DNA from 3 places in the Flavobacterium luteolum genome. Region 1 is predicted to be linked to each of the others. Evidence: riboswitches for the same ligand, from Rfam matches in the RefSeq annotation. Region 1 holds a riboswitch; each other region holds the start of a gene.
The links. Region 1 has a riboswitch for S-adenosylmethionine ahead of OZP10_RS02860 (TlpA disulfide reductase family protein). Riboswitches for the same ligand answer to the same signal wherever they lie in the genome.

Region 1 (6,985 bases):
ACGGAAATTGTTCAGACTACATTTGCTAATCTTCAGTCTAATCATCAAATTACTGACAGTTGGAAAATTATGCCGAGAATAACATATCGTTACAATTATGATGATTACCGTTATTTAGGAAACTCTAATTTAGCTGTTGGAAGAAGTCAGCATTATACCAATTCTATTGCTGGAGAATTGAACTCTACAGTAAAATTGTCTAAAGGAGAAATTGGTTTTGGAGCTGAATTTAGAAACGAAAATATCCACTCTTCAAACATTGGTGATCACGATCGCGAAAATGTGGGACTTTATGCAGAATATAGAAGAAGTTTTACTGAAAAATTGGATGTAAATATCGGAACATATTTAAATTACAATTCAGATTATAAATGGCAGATTTATCCAGGAATTGATGCTAGTTATGCGATTACTGATGCATTCAAAATTATTGGAAATGTCGGAACAAGCCAAAGAATTCCGTCGTTTACAGATTTGTATTTGAAACAGACAGGAAATGTTGGAAACCCAGATTTGGATTCAGAAAATGCTTTTCAAAGCGAAATTGGATTCAAGTACAACAAAAGAGCTTTAAGCTTGAATGCCAATTATTTCTATAGAAAAATTGACAATTATATCGACTGGATGCGTAATCTTACCACACAGCCTTGGCAGAGCCAAAACACTGGAGATTTAAACACAAACGGAATCAATTTACGCGGAACTTACAGATTCGATTTCTCTAAAGATTCTAGATTAAATATTCTTTTGGCTTACACCTATTTAGATTCTGAATTCAAAAGTGCGCGTACAGAAACATATTCAAAATATGCAATTTCGTCATTAAAACATCAAATTACCAACACTATAGATTATCAGTTTAAAAATCTATCGGTTATGTTTGCAACTCGTTTTAACGAAAGAATTACAGGACCATCTTATTGGGTAAATGACTTTAGAGTAAGTCAGTCAATTAATAAATTTACAATCTTTTTAGACGGACAAAATATATTCAATGCAACTTATTACGAAGTAGGGGCAGTACCGTTGCCATCACGCTGGTTTACTTTAGGAGTAAAACTGGTTACTTTTTAGAAGTAAATTTTTTAAAAAATCAGATTATTTTAAAAAGCCTGTAAATCTTGTTTTTACAGGCTTTTTTAGTTTCAATACAATTCTAAAAACTGAATTAAAACGCATTAGAAAATTTATTTAACAATACAGAATCATGTAAAATTTTCGTTAAATGATATAATAGGTTGTGATTTAATTTGTTGAATTTTACTAACTTACGAATGAAATAATAATCGGGCTTTCAATCTTTGAGGGTGTAAAATTGTAGAAAATGGAAACAAGAAATGAACAAAACGATTTATTCCAAGATGGTATTGATCGTACTCAGGAATCAAACTGGGATCCCATTTTAGGATACCATATGTATTTTCCGAATGACGAAAATAAAGTAGAATATGTAAATGAAAGTGACAATCCTATTCAGCACACCAATACAGGAGATTGGGGAGATGATAGCGATTATGAAGAACTGAGACATAAAGACAATTCCAATATGAATATTCGTACTTTTGGAAATGAAGAAACAAAAACAGATTAATTTTAAAAAGAGCGGAAAAATACTCCGCTCTTTTGCATATTAGACAGTAACTGATGTTATTCTTGTGAAACCGAAAAAAAGCCAAATTTTAAACGATTTGGCTTTTTTTATTTTTTAAACAGGCAATCGTGTTTTTATTTATATTTGAGAAAGAATTTAACAAATTTACGTTTCATTAGTAGCAAAAAACAGCATTAGAAATTATTTTCATCAAATATCTTAATGGAGCTAATACATAATCTAGACCTTTTTCAAACTGTTTTTAATTCTGCGCCAAATGGTATTGCAGTCTTGAAACCTTTGTATGGTAAAAAGGGTAAAGCTGGAGACTTTACGATATTATTATGTAATGCCTATTTAGTAAACTGGATCGGAAATTCGGATTATAAAAATAAAAGATACAGTGAAGTTTTTTCTAATGTCAACGGAACAGACGTTCTTGAAAAGTTTATTGAAACTTTAGAAACCAGTATTCCAGCTAATTTTGAACAATGGTTTGGTACTGAAACCAAAAAACAATGGTTCCGTTTTACTGCCGTAGCTCAAGATCAATTGTTGGTGGTAACGATGGAAGACATCACCGAAAAAAAACAGGCAGAAACTGCATTGAATGAAGCATTGATTGATGCAGAAAAACAAAAAAGACTTTACAATTCTATAATAAACAGCACTCCCGATTTGGTTTATGTATTTGATCTTGATTACAAGTTCATTTATACAAACAAAGCTTTATTAACCATGTGGGGCAAAACAGAACAAGATTCTATTGGCCGCGGATTAAGAGAAAATGGTTACGAAGACTGGCATGCCGAAATGCATGAAAGCGAAATTGATGCTGTTGTGGCCAATAAAAAGCCAATTAGAGGAACAGTTTCTTTTCCGCATGCCGAATTAGGGAGAAGAATTTACGACTATATTTTTGTTCCCGTTTTTAACGAAAAAGGAGAAGTAGAATGTGTTGCTGGAACAACAAGAGATATAACCGAAAGTAAGCTGGCTGAAGAGAAACTGCAGCAAAATGAAAGCCGTTTCCGTAAAATGATTCATCAGACTCCAGCTCCGACTTTAGTACTTCGAGGAGGTGATCTTGTTATTGAACAGATAAACAGACACATGCTTCAAATGATAGGCCGAGGAGAAGAAATTATTGGTATGCGTCTGATAGATGTATTGCCAGAACTTGAAGGACAATATGTTTGGGAACAAGTTTTAAGGGTTTATAACGAAGGAATTCCGTTTGATCAAAGCGAAGTTCTAGTGCCTCACAATCGGACAGGAGAAATGAAGAACTACTATTATAATCTGGCTTATCGACCTTTAATAGAAGAAGGAGAGATAACTGGAATGATACAAGTAGCAGTAGAAGTTACCGAGCAAGTGGTGGCACGCCAGAAGATGGAGGAAAGCGAAAATCGTTTCGGAGCCTTAATCAACGCTTCGTCTGACTTAGTTTATCGTATGGATGCCGATTGGATGATCATGCATAATCTGGAAGGAGATGGAGAATTGTCTAGTCCAGGAAAAAAAGGCATCAATTGGTTGGATAAGTTTGTTCATCCTAGTGATCTGGAGCAGGCCGTACATCTTATTTCCAAATCGATAGTGGAGAAAAGTATTTTCGAAATGGAACACAGAATTATAAATGAAGATGATACTGTGAAATGGGTGTTTTCTAGAGTGGTTCCGATATTGAACGATAAAGAAAAAATTGTAGAATGGTTTGGTGCCTCAAGCGATATAACTTCGCAGAAAGAACTTCAAAATGTAATTGCAGAAAGCGAAGAAAAATTCAGGCAGCTTGCAGATCTGGTTCCGCAGATTATCTGGACATCGAATCCTGAAGGATTTATAGATTATTATAACAGCCGCTGGTACGAATATACCGGTTTCAATGAACATGAATTTGGAGATTCGAGCTGGATGCCCGTACTTCATCCAGATGATGTATCAATGGTTTCAAAAAATTGGTATCAAAGTGTTCATGCAGGAACCTCGTATCAGATTGAGTTTCGTTTAAAAAATATTAATACGGGAGAATACCGTTGGTTTTTGAGTAAAGCGCTTCCAATAAGAGATAAAGAAGGCGTAATAACCAATTGGTTTGGCACTTGCACCGATATTCATGAGCAAAAATCGATTACCGAAAAATTGGAGATTTTGGTGGCAGAGCGTACCAAAGAATTACAGCGTTCTAACGACGATTTACAGCAATTTGCACATGTTGCATCTCACGATTTAAAAGAGCCTGTTAGAAAAATCAAAACATTTTTAAGCCGTCTTGAAGATCATCTTAGCGAACAGTTAGACGAATCATCTTCAAAATATATTGAACGAATTCATGTTGCGGCAGACCGTATGTTCACTATGATTGACGGTGTGTTGGCCTACTCTAAAATCAATGCCGATTTGCAAAAAGCAACGGTTGTCGATTTAAATGAAGTGATTAAAAATATAGAAAGCGACCTTGAAATCGCGCTTCAAAAAACAGGAGGTAAAATTTATTATGAAGAACTCCCAGTGGTTGAAGGAGCTTCTGTATTGCTTTATCAATTGTTTTATAATCTGATTAACAATTCTATTAAATTTGCTAGAGAAGAAGTGTCGCCCCAAATCACTATTAAGGCAAATGAACAAATTGAAGACGGAAGAAGAGCAGCGGTAATTACGGTAGAAGATAACGGAATTGGATTTGAAGACAATCAAACCGGACGTATTTTTGAAACTTTTACCCGCTTAAATTCCAAAGATCGTTACGAAGGAACAGGCTTAGGTTTGTCTCTCTGTAAAAAAATTGCCGAACGACATGGAGGAAGTATTACTGCGACAGGAATTGCTGATAAAGGAGCAGTTTTTAGCATAACACTGCCATTTGAACAAAAAGAAAAAGACATTTAATTAAAACCTATGGGGAAAAAGATAATTTTATTGGCAGATGATGATCAGGATGATGCAGAAATGTTTTGTGAAGCGCTGGCAGATATAGATAAAAGTATTATTTGTCATTGTGCCGAAAATGGAAGCGAAGCACTAAAATTACTCGAAAAACAAGAAGAAATTCCAGGGATTGTCTTTCTGGATTTGAATATGCCTATAATGAATGGGTGGGAATGTTTGAAAAGGCTGAAATTGAATGAGAATTATAAAGGAATTCCAGTCGTTATGATTTCTACTTCTTCACATAAAAACGATTTAGAAGCGGCAGCAAATCTTGGTGCTGTATGCTATTTTGTGAAACCAACTGATTTTAAGGATCTAAAAAAGGTTCTTGGATCGATTACTTCAAACCTTGATAAGGGATTAAAAAAATCACTTTTCGATCTAGAAAAAAATAAATTTCTCCATGTGTTTACTGCTGAATAAGTAAAATACTTTGCTTTTCCATGCAAAAAAAGTATGAATTTCTTTTATAAAAAGGAGTTTGTAAATAAAAATAAATTTATTTTAATCTATTGATTTTTATAATGTTGTGTTTTTGTGAATGCTATTTTTTTTAATAAAAAAATAAAAAACACAAATTAAACTTGACTAATTCGGTAGAATTAATATATATTTGTATCAGAAAAATTATAAAATGATACTTATCCAGAAAGACTGAGGGAATAGGCCCATTGACGTCTTAGCAACCTGTTGCCGAACAAGGTGCTAAATCCTTCCGCTTTATGCGGGCAGATAAGAAAAGATTTCATCCTTAAATCTGTTTAAGTTCATCAACGTTAAATCTTTATTTTTTTTAAATGAAAGCAGAAACAATTTTGTACGCAGGTTATGAGCTTTTGAATTCCATTTTCGAAGAAAACAGCTTTGCCTTTTTCTAGCGAGAATAGATTAGTTCTACCAAATTTCCTTCTTTAAATAATTAAAATCCGCTAATGTCCTTTGGCATTGGCCTGAAATTCTTTTGTCTAATCTTAAAAACTAAAAATAAAATGAAAAAAATACTATTAGGTTTTGCTTTGTTTCTTGGAGCCGTTCAAACTCAGGCGCAGGAAAGTAATTTACAATTAAAAGGAACTGTTGTCGATACAGTGGCACAATATGTTTACTTGCAGAAGTTTCACAATAAAATGTTTACTAAGATAGATTCGGCAAAGGTAAAAGATGGAAATTTTAGTTTTAAAACAAAAGTAAAAACACCAGAATTATACGGTTTAAGCGTCAATACAGAAAGCTCGCCTTTATATGTTTTCCTTGAAAAAGATCCAATTTCGGTAAAACTGAGTCCAAAGAAATATTATACCGCTTCTGTAGTTGAAGGTTCGGCTTCTCAAGATTTATTCGAAACCTACAAAAAGGGCAAAGATGTAGAAATCAGCAAATTCATAACAGAAAATCCAAAATCTATTGTTTCTGCTTATGTATTGTACAGAAACTGGTCTTATAGATTAACGCCAGAGCAGATTACACAAAATATTGCTCTGCTGGATAAAAGTCTTCAGAATACTACTTACGTGAAAGAATTAAAAGAGTTGGCTATTGTTTTAGACGGATTAGCAGTAGGTAAAAAAGCCCCTGATTTTACAGCCAATGATCCTGACGGAAAGCCAGTTCGCCTTTATGATAATTTAAAAGGGTACACTTTGGTCGATTTTTGGGCTTCTTGGTGCGGTCCATGCCGAAGAGAAAATCCGAATATTGTGGCTGCTTACAAAGAATTTCATGATAAAGGATTCAACATCGTAGGGATTTCTCTAGATAAAAAGAAAGAAAACTGGATTAAAGGAATCAAGGATGATAATTTAACCTGGACACATGTTTCTGACTTACTTTTCTGGAACAGTGCCGTTGCCAAATTATATGGAGTTAGAGCTATTCCGGGGAATTATTTAGTAGATTCTAAAGGAATAATCGTTGCCAAAAACCTGCACGGAGAAGAATTGCAAGCTACGCTAAAAAGACTTTTAGAGAATAAAATTTAATAAAGAAATACGCAATCTTGTCATTCCGAGGAACGAGGAATCACACTAGAGAATCCATATAGAAAGTCGTCAATCTTTGTCGAGTTACATGTGTGATTTCTCCTCCTTCGAAATGACAAAAAGAAGAATAAAACACTTGCAAATACAATTTAGTTAATTAAAATGATATAGGATATGAATGCTATTGAGCCAACAACAAAACCAACAGAACCTGAGTGTTACTTCTCTAAGTTTAGAGAAAATACAGTAGGAATTGACCATACTTTCGAATCGGTTTACGGAGAACAAAATTTAGTTTATGCAGACTGGGTTGCCAGCGGAAGATTATACCATCCAATCGAAGATATAATGCTCAATAAAATTGGTCCAATGATTGCCAATACGCATTCACTTTCAAGTCAGACAGGAAAAACCTCTACTTATGCCTATCAGCATGCAAGAGATATTATTAAAAAATCGGTTAATGCAAATGAATCTG
Region 2 (6,985 bases), 1.9 Mb from region 1:
CGTCTACACCAAAACCTGTTGTTACGCAAAAAGCTCCAATGTAATCTTCTATTCCGCTTTCTTTTGGCAGAATAAAATCGGCTAAAGCGATATTTGGAGCACCTTTTGTTTTTTGCGACTGCTGACGAAGCGTTAAGAATTTCTCCAAAACTTTTCCGTTTTCATCACGCAATTCAATATCATCGTCATTAACCTGATTCGCAGGAAAAATTCCGTAAATACCTTTTGCTTTTAGTTTTTTCTCTTCCAAAATCACTTTCAGCATTGCCTGAGCATCGTTAAAAACAGATGTCGCTTGTTCACCCACAACCTCATCCGTTAAAATTGCAGGATATTTCCCGTACAATTCCCAAGTCTGGAAAAACGGCGTCCAGTCGATATACGGAACCAAAACATCTAATTCTATTTCAATGGTTTGTGCACCAATTACTTTTGGTTTCGTCGGAGTATATTCCGACCAATCCAATGGTAATTTATTTTTGCGAGCATCTTCAATCGTTAAGAAATTCTTGTCTCTCGAACGATTTAAAAACGTTTCTCTAAACGAATCATATTCTGCACGAATATCTGCCGCATATATTTTTCGGTTATGATCTAACAGATTTCCTGCAACGGTAACAGCTCTTGAAGCATCGTTAACGTGAATTACAGTTTCTCTGTATTGAGGCGCAATTTTCACGGCTGTATGCGCACGCGAAGTCGTTGCCCCACCAATCATAATCGGGATTTTAATATCTTGTTTGTCTAATTCTTTGGCTAAATAAACCATTTCATCAAGCGAAGGCGTGATCAATCCGCTTAATCCAATAATATCAACTTCATGTTCAATCGCCGCTGCAATGATTTTTTCCGGAGGCACCATAACACCAAGATCGACAATCTCGTAATTGTTACAAGCCAAAACCACTGAAACGATATTTTTACCAATGTCGTGAACATCACCTTTTACAGTTGCCATTAGGATTTTTCCGTTTCCTTGTTTGTCTCCCGCTTGTTTGCTCGCTTCAATAAAAGGCAATAAATAAGCAACGGCTTTTTTCATTACACGAGCCGATTTTACAACCTGAGGCAAGAACATTTTTCCGCTTCCGAATAAATCTCCAACCACATTCATTCCCGTCATCAAATTAATTTCGATAACCTCAATTGGTTTTGTTGCTGCCAAACGTGCTTCTTCAACATCTTCTTCAATAAAAGCGTCAATTCCTTTTACCAATGAATGTGTAATACGCTCCTGAACCGTTCCAAAACGCCATTCCTGAACCACTTTTTCATCGCTCTTTGCTTCGCCCTTTACATTTTCTGCAAAATCCAAAAGTCGTTCTGTCGCATCGTCGCGTCTATCTAAAATTACGTCTTCAACGTGTTCTAATAAATCTTTCGGAATATCATCGTAAATCGTCAACATTTCCGGATTTACGATTCCCATCGTCATTCCGTTTTTAATTGCGTGGTATAAAAATACCGAGTGCATCGCTTCACGAACCGTATCGTTTCCTCTAAAAGAAAACGAAACGTTGCTCACACCACCGCTTATATGTGCATGAGGAAGATTCTCGCGAACCCATTTTGTTCCTCTAAAGAAGTCCAAAGCGTTTAATCTATGCTCTTCCATTCCCGTTGCAACCGGGAAAATATTCAAATCGAAAATAATATCCTGCGGAGGAAATCCTACTTTGTTCACCAAAATATCATACGAACGCTGACAAATCTCCACACGACGATCGTAATTATCAGCTTGACCAACTTCGTCAAAAGCCATAATAATTGCCGCTGCTCCGTAACGTTTAATTAATTTAGCATGGTGAATAAAAGCTTCTTCGCCTTCTTTTAACGAAATCGAGTTAACAACGCTTTTTCCTTGTACTACTTTCAGACCGGCTTCGATGATTTCCCATTTCGAACTGTCGATCATAATTGGCACTCTCGAAATATCTGGTTCTGCCGCAATTAAATTCAAAAATTTAGTCATCGCAGTAACACCGTCAAGCATTCCTTCATCCATATTAATATCGATGATTTGTGCTCCACCTTCTACCTGCTGTCTTGCAATATCAAGCGCCTCGTCATATTTCTCTTCCTTGATTAATCTCAAGAATTTTCTTGAACCTGTTACGTTTGTACGCTCACCAACATTCACGAAAACACTTTCGGGCGTAATAATCAACGGTTCTAATCCTGATAATACAAGGTCTCTTCTTTTTTCTGTCATTTCTTTTTAAGTTACTAAGATCCTGAGATTCTAAGGTTCTAAGTTTTTTATTCTATTTTCTTTCCTGCGAGGTTTTTAAAACCTTGTAGGCATTTATGTTTATTATTTTGGGCGTGTCCTTCGGCCGGGCTATCCGTTACAAGTCCTCGACCAATTCCGTTTCACTGCATTGTTCTGCGGGCTTTTCACTTCTATCCCTCACGCGAGTAAGGTTGCATTTTTATAATGTTAAACAGTAATATTTTTATCTCAATTACTTACTATAGAGAAATTTCGTTTAATGATCGAAGTAACTCTTTTATATTATTTTTTGCTGAAACTTCATTAGCTAATCGGAGTCTCTTTGTCCCAATAAGAGCATCTGATATTTTAGCGCTACCCGATTGTTTAATGTTCTTACTAAATTTTAATTCATTTTTGTTATACAACTTATATTCTATTGCAGTTTTGACTGTAAAAGTCGCACCAAAAAAAGGCTGATCAACAGAAATTAAATTAATTTCAAGAACCCAATCCTCATTATTTGTAATAGAATCTATTTTAGAAAACACTTCCGACTCAATAACAGATTTTTTAAATGCCTCTCCAAAATTTTCATTAGAAATCTTAGACGTCCATAATGGATTTGTTTTTTTTCCACCTGTAACAGATCTAATGAAAATCTTATCTCCAATTTTCTTTTCCGCTTTATAATCTTTAACTGTCATTCCTTCAATGGTCGCTGACGAAGCGCATTGTGCAAGTAAAGTTGAAAGAAGAACTAATAAAACCAGATATTTAAATTTCATATAATATTTCAAAAAATTAAACTATACTGTTACCGGTGCAACTCTCGGTTTATAATCCTTTGCAACCTCAGCCATTAATCGAATATGATCTGGAGTTGTTCCGCAACAACCTCCGATGATATTAATTAAATTATCCTCTAAATATTCTTTGATGAAGGCCTGTGTCTGTTCTGGCGTTTCATCATATTGTCCGAAAGCATTTGGCAGTCCTGCATTTGGATGTGCAGAAACATTAAAACTTGTGTTGTGCGCTAATGTCTTTAAATACGGTTTCAGCAAATCGGCTCCAAGGGCGCAATTGAAACCTACACTCAATAACGGAATATGCGAAACTGAAATCAAAAATGCCTCTACAGTTTGTCCAGAAAGTGTTCTTCCTGAAGCATCGGTAATTGTTCCTGAAACCATGATTGGAATATCAAGATTGCGTTCTTCTTTTACTTCTTCGATTGCAAAAAGTGCTGCTTTTGCATTTAATGTATCGAAAATTGTTTCTACTAAAAGCAAATCACATCCACCATCTATTAACGCCTCAGCTTGCTGTTTGTATGCAATTCGTAAATCGTCAAACGTTACGGCTCTGTAACCTGGATCGTTTACGTCTGGCGACATACTTGCTGTACGGTTTGTCGGTCCAATTGACCCCGCTACGAAACGTGGTTTTTCCGGATTTTTTGCGGTAAACTCATCGGCAACCTCGCGTGCGAGTTTTGCCGATTCGTAGTTTAATTCATAAACCAAATCTTCCATGTGATAATCAGCCATACCGATTGTCGTTCCTGAAAAAGTGTTGGTTTCTACGATGTCAGCACCAGCTTCATAATACGCGGCGTGTACATCGCGAATCGCTTGTGGTTGTGTTAGGGATAGTAAATCGTTGTTTCCTTTTAACGGATGCGGAAAATCTTTGAAACGCTCTCCTCTAAAATCTTCTTCCGAGAAATTATAGCGTTGCAACATCGTTCCCATTGCTCCATCAAGGATTAGGATATTTTTTTTTATTGCTTCTTGAATTGTTATTGCCATGTTTTTTTGTTTTAGCTGCTAAGACGCTAAGGTTCTAAGATGCTAAGTTTTTTTATTATGATTGTGAAGTTTAAACCTATCGGTTTTTACTTCGGATATTTTTTCACATTAATTCCAAAAGTGCACTATTGCTGGCTCATTAGCCCCGATTGAAGTGGAAATCATTTTGCTTTTTTCTTTAAAAAACAAAATGATTGCAACGAAAAGCGGGAACTATTGACTGCAAAAATGCCCCAATGATTCGCTCCTGATACAGAATCTGTTTCAGTAAATATTGTATGTTGTCTGGAAAAGTTTTGAGAAATACGAGTATGTATTTGTGTTATCTATCTTTAATACTGGAAAATTAGTAAAAAGTAGAATTTAGCACCTTCTTTATGATAAAGGGTTGCTAAGGTTTCATCGGGTCTATCCCTCCGCCTTTCGTGATAACTGACAATAATTTTAAGAACAGTGCAAAGGTATGAAATAGGGTTTCGATTTGCAAATGTTTTTTTTCTAAGGTTCTGAGGTACTTAGGTGCTAAGGTTCTTAGGTTTTATCTTTTGCTTGATTTAGCTCCGGAGGAGCATAATATTTATAGAAAACAATTTACACAACGCAACAGCTCCAGCGGAGCGACATATATTTCGCTCCGCTGGAGCTTTTGCAAACGAATAATTTATTTTCTATAAATATGTCATCCCTCTGGAATTATTCATAGTAATTAAAAAAGCCCAAACTTTAAAAAGTTTGGGCTTTACAATATTTAAAAACCTTAACGCCTTAGTCCCTTAGAACCTCGGCACCTCAGATTAAACAATCGCTTTTACAACTGCTTTTGGTGCTTCTTTACGAGTTCCATCAAAACCATCTACACCTGAAACTGTTGTATATTTTAATACATATTTTTTACCTGGGTTGATGATTGAATACGCAGCTTGGCACATTAAAGTTGCTTCGTGGAAACCGCAAAGGATCAACTTTAATTTTCCTGGGTATGTATTTACGTCTCCAATTGCGAAGATTCCCGGAATGTTAGTTTGGTAATCTAATGCGTTGTTTACTTTAATTGCATTTTTCTCGATTTCTAATCCCCAGTCTCCAATTGGACCTAATTTTGGTGTTAATCCGAAAAGTGGGATGAAATAGTCACATTCGATTTTACGGTGTGCTCCGTTTTCTTCAATATCCAAAGATTCTACGTGTTCAGCACCATTGATTCCGATAACTTCTGCCGGAGTGATTAATTTGATTTTTCCAGCTGATTTTAATTCCTGTACTTTTTCTACAGAATCTAAAGCTCCTCTGAATTCGTTTCTTCTGTGGATTAAAGTTACTTCTGAAGCTACATTTGCTAAGAAGATGCTCCAGTCCAAAGCTGAATCTCCTCCTCCTGCAATAACAACTCTTTTATCTCTGAATTTCTCAGGATTTTTAATGAAGTATTTTACTCCTTTATCTTCATAAAACTCGATATCTTCGATAAGTGGTTTACGAGGCTCAAAACTTCCTAAACCTCCTGCGATTGCAATAACTGGTGCATGAAATTTAGTTCCTTTGTTTGATGTTACAATGAAAGTTCCGTCTTCTTGCTTTTCAACTGTTTCAGCACGTTCTCCTAAAGTAAATCCTGGCTCAAATTGTTTGATTTGCTCCATTAGTCCGTCAACTAAATCTCCAGCTAATACTTCTGGGAATCCAGGAATATCATAAATTGGTTTTTTTGGATATAACTCTGATAGCTGTCCTCCTGGTTGTGGAAGAGCATCTAAAATGTGGCATTTTAATTTTAACAATCCTGCCTCAAATACGGCAAATAAACCTGTTGGGCCTGCTCCAATTATAAGTATATCTGTTTTAATCATTATGTTGTTGTTTATAATCATTCTTAATAACGCAAAGAAACGAATAAATCCTTGTACTTTCAATGATTTTTATCATTAATTTCTTTCCGAAACCTTTTTACTCTTTATTTTTTAATGAAGAGGTAATCTCATTCATTCTTTTAACCTTTTCTTCAAAATTGCCTTTTAGCGTTTTTCGATATTCATTCAGATTTTCAACCATTTGGTTAATATCTTCCGGAATTACTTCTTCAAAAAACTCCCTTAACCTTTTAGCCGTTGTTGGTGATTTTCCGTTTGTTGAAATGGCAATTTTTACATTTCCTTTTGTTACGATTCCACCTAAATAATAATCACATAAATCTGGCGTATCAGCAATATTGCAAATCAGATAACGTTTTCTTGCTAAATCGTAAACCTTTTTATTTACTTTCAAATCGTCTGTACAGGCAATTACCATGTGACGTTTTTTGAGCATTTTCTTTTTGAACTTTTTTTCCGTCAATTTAATTGAAGGATGTTTTTCTGCTAAAACCTTAATTTCTAAATGAAAATCAGGTGCAACTACCTCAACATTAGCATTCGGACTTGATTTTAGCAAGAAAGAAAGCTTTTCCAGACCTACATTTCCTCCACCTACAATCAAGACATTTAAATTGTGAAGCTTTAGAAATATTGGATATAATTCGTTTTGTTCCATTTTAATTTAATTTCATCTAAACAAAATTAGATGATTTACCAACGAATTGTTCCAAACGGAACATATAATTCTAATGAATGGTTTCTTTTGATAGAAATTCTTCGTAAAAACCTTTTAATTTGTTGCTTTCTCGGACAACTTCGCCTAAAACGATAATTGCTGGTGAACCTAATTTCTTTTCTTTTACAACTTCTAAAATCGAATCAACAGTTCCTACGCCTACTTTTTCTTCTGCTGTTGTTCCGTTTTGGATGATTGCAACGGGTAAATTTCCTTTGTCTTCTTTTTGAAACAAATCGATGATTTGAGGCAATTTGTGCATTCCCATCAAAATCACAACAGTTGCAGAAGATTGTGCTGCCAAAGCTACATCTGAAGATAATTTTCTGTCAGAAGTTGTTCCGGTAATCGCCCAAAAGCTTTCCGAAACGCC
Region 3 (6,985 bases), 1.9 Mb from region 1:
GCAGAAACAATATGATCTCCAGAGTTTAACAAAGCGGCAAAAGTAGAATATACTGCTGCCATTCCTGTTGCAAATGCATAACCAGAATCGGCTCCTTCCATTTTGCAGATCTTGTCTACAAATTCTGATGTGTTTGGATTGCTAAAACGGCTGTAAATATTTCTTTCTTTTTCTTCTGTAAAAGAAGCTCTCATATCTTCAGCATCTTCAAAAACAAAGCTTGATGAAAGGTACAAAGGCACCGAATGTTCTAAATATTGAGATCTTTCTAATTGTGTTCTAATGGCTTGTGTTTCAAAACCAAATTCTTCTGTATTCATTGTGTGTTGTTTTTTGTTTTTTTGTTTTTTTTGTTTCAAGTTTCAGGTTTCACGTTTTACGTTTTAATACTGAAATCTAAACCAAAAACAAGTCAATTATTTATGCGCAATCTGAGCGTTTTCTAATTATCTAATTGACAAATTATCTAATTTATAAAGCTTCGTTGTTCAAGACAACTTTGTATTTAATTGTCGCTGTTGGTTCAACCGTTTTAGCTACCGAACAGTATTTCTCAAAAGAAAGTTGAGCCGCTTTTTTTGCTTTATCAGGATTGATTTCTCCTTCTAAATAAAAAACCACATCGATTTCTTTAAAAGGTTTTGCTTCTTCGATTTGAACTCTAGTTCCTTCAACCTCAGCGTTGAAAGAAGTGATTTCCTGACGTTGTTTTTTTAAGATCGAAATCATATCAATAGCACTGCATCCTGCAACTCCCATTAATACCAATTCCATTGGGCTTGCACCTAAATCGCTTCCGCCAAATTCGGCTCTGCTGTCAACGTCAACTATGTGACCGCGTTCATTTTTCACTTTGAAATGAAATGCATCATTTACTCTGTTTAAAGTTACTTTCATGGTATTTATTCCTAAGTTATTTGTCTTTTTTATCTAATTTATTCCAATACTCTAAAACCTGTTTTTTAGATTCTGCATCTAAAGATTTAAAATTATCTGAAAACTTGTCTGTTCCAAAATTATCTGAAACACTTGACTCTATGCTGTAAAATTTATCTTTTTGGGAAAATACAAGATGAACTGACTGTTGCTTAAAATCAGTATTGTATAATCCGTAAATAAAAAGAGCATCTACACTTTTGTCTTTATTATAATCTCCAAATGCTTTTCGGCTTCCCCAAGATGAAATAATTCCGTTGTGGTTTACTTCCAAAATCGATTTTAAAACCCATTTATCATTTACTTTCGTAAACCTTTGGAAATACATTTTGTCAGGAATAACATTTTTTTCAATCTTAGAAAAAATAAAAACATTTTCTTCATTCCCTGGAGAGCTTACCTCATCAACCTGAATTATTCTTACTCCTTTGTACGGAAAAACATCCTGAGTATAACTGTCTTTGTTCCTAATAACATTAGAAACCTGAGCCATGATACTATTTGAAATCAACAATAAGATAAAAATCTTTTTCATACTTTTAAAACTATTTAATTAAGTCCCGAATTTAAGATTTTTCTTTCTTTTATTGCTATTGCATTATTATCCTTTATCAGACAATCTCAAAATATCTCCGAAAACTCCTCTTGCTGTTACCGCAGAACCCGCACCGGCTCCCTGAATAACTATTGGACGATCTCCATAAGATTCTGTGTAAATTTCGAAGAAAGAATCAGAACCTTTTAATCCGCCTAGTGCAGTATCTTTTGGCACCGAAACTAATTTTACTTCTAGATTTCCTTTGTCATTCTGCAAATCTCCAGACAATTCACCAATGTATCTTAAAACATGGTTTGGCTGTTGTTCTGCTTTTATTTTAGCATAAATTGGATCGAATTCTTTTAATTTCGTCAAGAAATCGGTAGCGCTTCCTTCACGTAAGTGCTCTGGAATTAAATTCTGAATTGAAATTTCTTCAAACTCATTTTGCAAATCTAATTCTCTAGCTAAAATTAATAATTTTCTACCAACATCATTTCCGCATAAATCCTCACGCGGATCTGGTTCAGTATATCCGTTATCTATTGCTTCTTGCAAGATTTCGCTGAAAGGCGCATCTTTAGCAGAGAAATTATTAAATAAATAACTTAATGTTCCAGAGAAAACTCCTTTAATTTTCGTGATATTTTCTCCTGAAAGATGCAATAATTTAATCGTATCAATTAATGGCAATCCTGCACCAACATTGGTTTCATATAAATAATTCTTTTGGCTTTCTGCCAATGCTTTACGCAATTCCTTGTAGAAACCATAACTCAAAGTATTAGCTACTTTATTTGAAGAAATCAAATCGAAACTGCTTTCTACAAGCGGAATATAATTCTCAACAAAAGTTGCGCTTGCGGTGTTATCAATCGCAATTAAGTTCTCTAAGTGATGTTCATTCGCGTAAGCAATAATATCTTTTATGGTGTAAGCTTCGCCTTTGGTTTCAATTTCGCTTTTCCAATTGCTGTTAACACCGTATTTATTTAAAAGCAGTTTTTTAGAATTTGCTATAGCGAAAACATTCAGCTTAATGTCTTTACGTTTTTCAATTGCCGCAGCCGATTCTAAAATCTGATTGATTAAAGTTCCACCAACTAATCCGTGACCAAAAATCGCAATGTTGATTTTCTTTGAAACTCCAAAAATCTCTCCGTGAATTACGTTTAAAGCTTTATTTAATTCCTCTTTCTTAACAACCAAACTCACGTTTTTACCTGTTACTGTGTTGTTGAATAAAATCGGAACAATTTTATTTTTGATTAAAGCGGTGTATGGTTTATGGAAAGTACTTAAATCTTGACCAATAATCGAAATTACAGATACATTATCTGTTACTGTAATCTGATTTACATCTTTAGAATAAAAGTCATTTTCAAACTCTTTTTCTAATTCAACCATCGCAAGAGTAGCTTTTTCAGTTGCTACAACCAATCCGATTCCTCTTTCTGAAGAACCTTGCGAAATGATGCTCACACTGATATTGTGATCACCCATCACTTTAAAAATTCGGGCATCTACTCCCGCTTTTCCAAGTAATCCACGTCCTTCAAGATTTACAAGAGAGACATTTTCTAAAACAGAAAGTGTTTTAATTCCTTCTTTAGAAGAATCCGATGTAATTAAAGTTCCGCGATTTTCATGATTGAAAGTATTTAAAATTCGTAACGGAATATTCTTTTCCAACAAAGGAATAATCGTCTTAGCATGAAGAATTGTTGCACCAAAATTTGCCAGCTCATTTGCTTCATTGAAAGATAAATATTCAATTTTCTTGGCATCGGCAACCAAATCTGGGTTTGCCGTATAGATTCCGTCTACATGCGTGAAGTTTTGTAATTCTTCTGCATTTAAATAATTTGCGATTAACGAAGCGGTATAGTTACTGCCATTTCTACCTAAAGTAGTTGTGTCGTTGTTGTTGTTTGAGCCAATGAAGCCTGTAACTATATTAACCGTTTCGCCGTTATGTTCTTTAAAATAATTTACTACGTTTTTCTTTGAAAGCTGTTCTAAAGGCTGCGCATCGCCAAATTTAGAATCTGTTTTCAGCAAATCTCTTGTATCTACAAAATTGGCAGGAATTCCTTTTTCCAATAAAATTGCTGTCAACAATTTAGCCGAAAGCAATTCACCTTTAGACAAAATCTGATCTTTGATTTTTTTGCTGTAATCACCAATCAAGCTTACTCCTTCAAAAAGTTTGTCTAAGACATTAAATTCTTCAGATAAATCAACCTGTGGATAATCTGATATTTGATATTTTTTGAAATTTTCTAATAATTCTTTGTAACTGCCATTTTTAGCTGCAATGCTTAAGATAAACTCTAATTCGTCAGTAGCGTTTCCGCGTGCAGAAACCACAACGGCAATTTTTTCACCTTGACTTACTTTATCAGAAATGATTGAAACAACTTTGTTAAGCCCTTCTCCGTTTGCTAACGATTTACCTCCAAATTTTAATACTTTCATTTTATTTCTTTATTGTTTCTGCCTTAAAAATGTCGGCAAGTAAATGATCTAATTGTTTGTACTCGATTAAAAAAGCGTCATGTCCGTGAACCGAATCAATTTCGCTATAGAAAACATTGTCTTTAAACTTCTTCAATTCCTCATAGGTTTCAACATTTTCTTTTGCTGTAAAAAACAAATCTGAATTGATCCCGATGATATGAATTGAAGCTTTTGTTTTAGCCAATAAGTTTTCAAAACTTTCACTATTTCTAGTAATATCAATTGTTTTAAGCAACTGATTCATCAATTTATAAGAAGACAATTGGAATCTTTTCTGCAATTTTTTTCCATGATGTGCCAACCAGCTTTCTATATTAAAAATCAAAAGATCTTGATTGATTGTGCGCTGAAATTTTTCTTTGAATGATTCTGGCGATCGGTAACAAAGCATGGCATGTATTCTGGCGTCTTCAATTGGTTTCGACGAATTATTGAGAATTTGCTCTTGTAAAAAGCAATTTGCGATAAGCCAATCTGTCGATTTCCAGTCGCTCGCAATCGGAATAAGGTTTTCTGTGATATTTGGCGCTAATGCTAAGATTTCCCAAGCAATTCCGCCACCAACAGAACCTCCAATAACCGCAAAAAGCTTTTCGATATGTAAAGTTTTTACGCCTTCGATAAAAATTCTTGCAATGTCTCTTGCTGTAAAATCTAAATAGTTATCGATTAAGAAAGAATCGTTTCCGTTTCCTGGAACATCAAAAGACAAAATGGTATAAACAGCAGTATCGATGGTTTTACCTTCACCAATCAAGTCATTCCACCAGCCATTTTCGCCAGTAACTTGCGAATTTCCAGTTAAAGCATGGTTTACTAAAACAATCGGTGCGCTGTGCAAAGGTTGTCCTGCCAGCGTAAAACTTAATGGTATAGAATGATAAGTTGCACCACTTTCTGTGATGAAATCTTGAATTATAATGGGATTTGGTATATTTTCCAATTTCAAATCTGTTGTATTATTGATTTGTATATGGAAATATTAAAAAGAAAAACTAGGTTTAACTAGAAAAAATCTTGTTGTTATCTTTCCACGTTTGGCGTGGTAGAATGTAGCACCTTCTTCGTTTTACCGAAGGGTTGCTAAGGCTTCATCGGGTCTAATCCCTCGTCCTTTCTTTATAACATTTCAATACGTTTTTGAACTTAACGGTGCAAATTAACTACTATTTTCTCTAACAAACAAATTTTATCTAAAAGTGTTTGTTAAATTTCTGAGACTTATTTTAGCAAAAACTATTATACGCAAAAATTTACCGAACAAAAATGCCCAGTAAAATTAAGCAGGTTTTACCCTAGTTTATGATGCTTTTACGTTTAGATAAAAAGCGTTTCATTTTCTTTTGAATACATCAAAAACAATAAAGAGTTAGGTGCTTTTTTCTCAGCTGCTTTACCTCCCTCTGTGATTTCAGCCTCTGTTATTCCGAATCTTGGGTGAGCCAATTCGTTTATTGGTGGTGGCGGATTGTTTTTTCTAGTCCTTCTGTTTTTCAAATCTGAAATTTTTTCTGCTAAGTAGTTCAATGTGCTCATGATATTAAGTTTTAGTTAAGTTGCGTTTTATAATCTTTATTTCTCTTTTATGTTTGTGTTAAGCCCCTTTCGGGAATAAAAAAACCCTTTTGGATTTTCTAGATACCAAAAGGGTTTAAGTTTTTAAACTCATTTATACTTTTAGTATCAACAGACGTATGCGCAAATAAGCGCGACAGTAAACATCTTGTTCATCTGTAAGGATTTATTCATCTGTGATTTATATTGTATTTTATTTAAATTCTGCATTTGTTGTAAATTAAAAAGCCTCCCAAAATTTCTTGGGAGGCTTTTACTATATTATTATTGTATTCTTACAATTTTTTTAAGCAATAGACACCCCAGCCTCGGTCTTAACCGAAATGGCACAAAACATTTTGTTGACTTTTAAGTTCATTTGATTTCTAGTAGTTTTTGGGTATAACAAATATGCAAATATTTTTTTTATTACACAAATTAAATTCAAGAATTTAATTACAAAAATCGTTAAAAATCAGTTTTTTAACGACAAAAAACATCTTACAAAAACGAAAACGAAATAATAAAGGTAAAAAACTTACAAAAACAACATATTTTCCTTAACAATTCCATTTGACAAATCAATTTATCAAAGAACTTTTTTTCTTTTTTTCTAAAAATTTATAGCCAAACGGCTTCTTTAATCCTAATTCGTTCTGCAATTTTCAGAATATCCGTTATAATTCCTCTTGAAATTGCCTGTTTACATGGCGGAGCACTCTGAATTACGATTGGAATATCGGCGTACGATTTGGTATAAATTTCAAAAATGGCATCAGAACCTTTTAATTGTCCGATTGGAGAATCGACTGGTTCAGAAATTAATTTGGCTTCCAAAGTGCCTTTTTCAACATCAAATTCTCCTACATATCGAAGCACATGATTTTCTGCCTGAGTAATTTTGGCAATCTTAAAAGATTTATCGACTGCGTCTTTATTTAACACACCATTTTTTTCCAAATGTTCTTCGGTTATAAACGGCTTAATTTTAATATCTGAAAGCTCAAAATCTTTTCCAATTTCTCTAGCCAATATCAGAAGCTTTCTTGCTGTATCATTTCCTGATAAATCTTCTTTGAAGTTTGATTTCATTAAACCTAAAAGGCTTGCATCTTTTAAAACAGACGAAAACGAAACATCTTCCGATGAAAATCGATTAAAGACATAACTCAAATTATCAGAGAAAACCCCTCGAATCTTAGTGATTTTTTCTCCCGAGTAATACAAATCTCTTAAGGTTTGCAAAACAGGAATTCCAGCCTCAACAGATGTTTCATAAAAAAACTCCTTGTCATACTTTTTAAGATCTGCTCGTAGCTCTTTATATAAGTCAATCGGGAGCGTATTGGCTTTTTTGTTTACCGCTACAATATTAAATCCATTTTTGATTAACGTATTGTAATGCTTCACCAATTCATCGCTGGCTGTTGCGTCTAC

Region 2: another riboswitch for S-adenosylmethionine. It lies ahead of OZP10_RS11445 (homocysteine S-methyltransferase family protein); the one in region 1 lies ahead of OZP10_RS02860 (TlpA disulfide reductase family protein).
Region 3: another riboswitch for S-adenosylmethionine. It lies ahead of OZP10_RS11360 (alpha/beta fold hydrolase); the one in region 1 lies ahead of OZP10_RS02860 (TlpA disulfide reductase family protein).

The regions. Positions count from the first base shown of each region.
Region 1 is NZ_CP114286.1:741,103-748,087, reverse strand. Features, by position in the region: gene OZP10_RS02880 (TonB-dependent receptor plug domain-containing protein) at 1-1,074, shown strand, start outside; gene OZP10_RS02875 (hypothetical protein) at 1,325-1,591, shown strand; gene OZP10_RS02870 (PAS domain-containing sensor histidine kinase) at 1,814-4,486, shown strand; gene OZP10_RS02865 (response regulator) at 4,496-4,951, shown strand; SAM riboswitch class I at 5,167-5,267, shown strand; gene OZP10_RS02860 (TlpA disulfide reductase family protein) at 5,518-6,507, shown strand; gene OZP10_RS02855 (aminotransferase class V-fold PLP-dependent enzyme) at 6,682-6,985, shown strand, end outside.
Region 2 is NZ_CP114286.1:2,655,789-2,662,773, reverse strand. Features, by position in the region: gene metH (methionine synthase) at 1-2,212, opposite strand, end outside; gene OZP10_RS11450 (hypothetical protein) at 2,473-3,000, opposite strand; gene OZP10_RS11445 (homocysteine S-methyltransferase family protein) at 3,022-4,026, opposite strand; SAM riboswitch class I at 4,346-4,461, opposite strand; gene OZP10_RS11440 (NAD(P)/FAD-dependent oxidoreductase) at 4,821-5,873, opposite strand; gene OZP10_RS11435 (precorrin-2 dehydrogenase/sirohydrochlorin ferrochelatase family protein) at 5,971-6,552, opposite strand; gene cobA (uroporphyrinogen-III C-methyltransferase) at 6,623-6,985, opposite strand, start outside.
Region 3 is NZ_CP114286.1:2,638,405-2,645,389, reverse strand. Features, by position in the region: gene OZP10_RS11380 (trans-sulfuration enzyme family protein) at 1-320, opposite strand, end outside; gene OZP10_RS11375 (OsmC family protein) at 472-897, opposite strand; gene OZP10_RS11370 (hypothetical protein) at 914-1,471, opposite strand; gene thrA (bifunctional aspartate kinase/homoserine dehydrogenase I) at 1,538-3,952, opposite strand; gene OZP10_RS11360 (alpha/beta fold hydrolase) at 3,954-4,937, opposite strand; SAM riboswitch class I at 5,015-5,122, opposite strand; gene OZP10_RS11355 (hypothetical protein) at 5,312-5,530, opposite strand; gene OZP10_RS11350 (homoserine dehydrogenase family protein) at 6,170-6,985, opposite strand, start outside.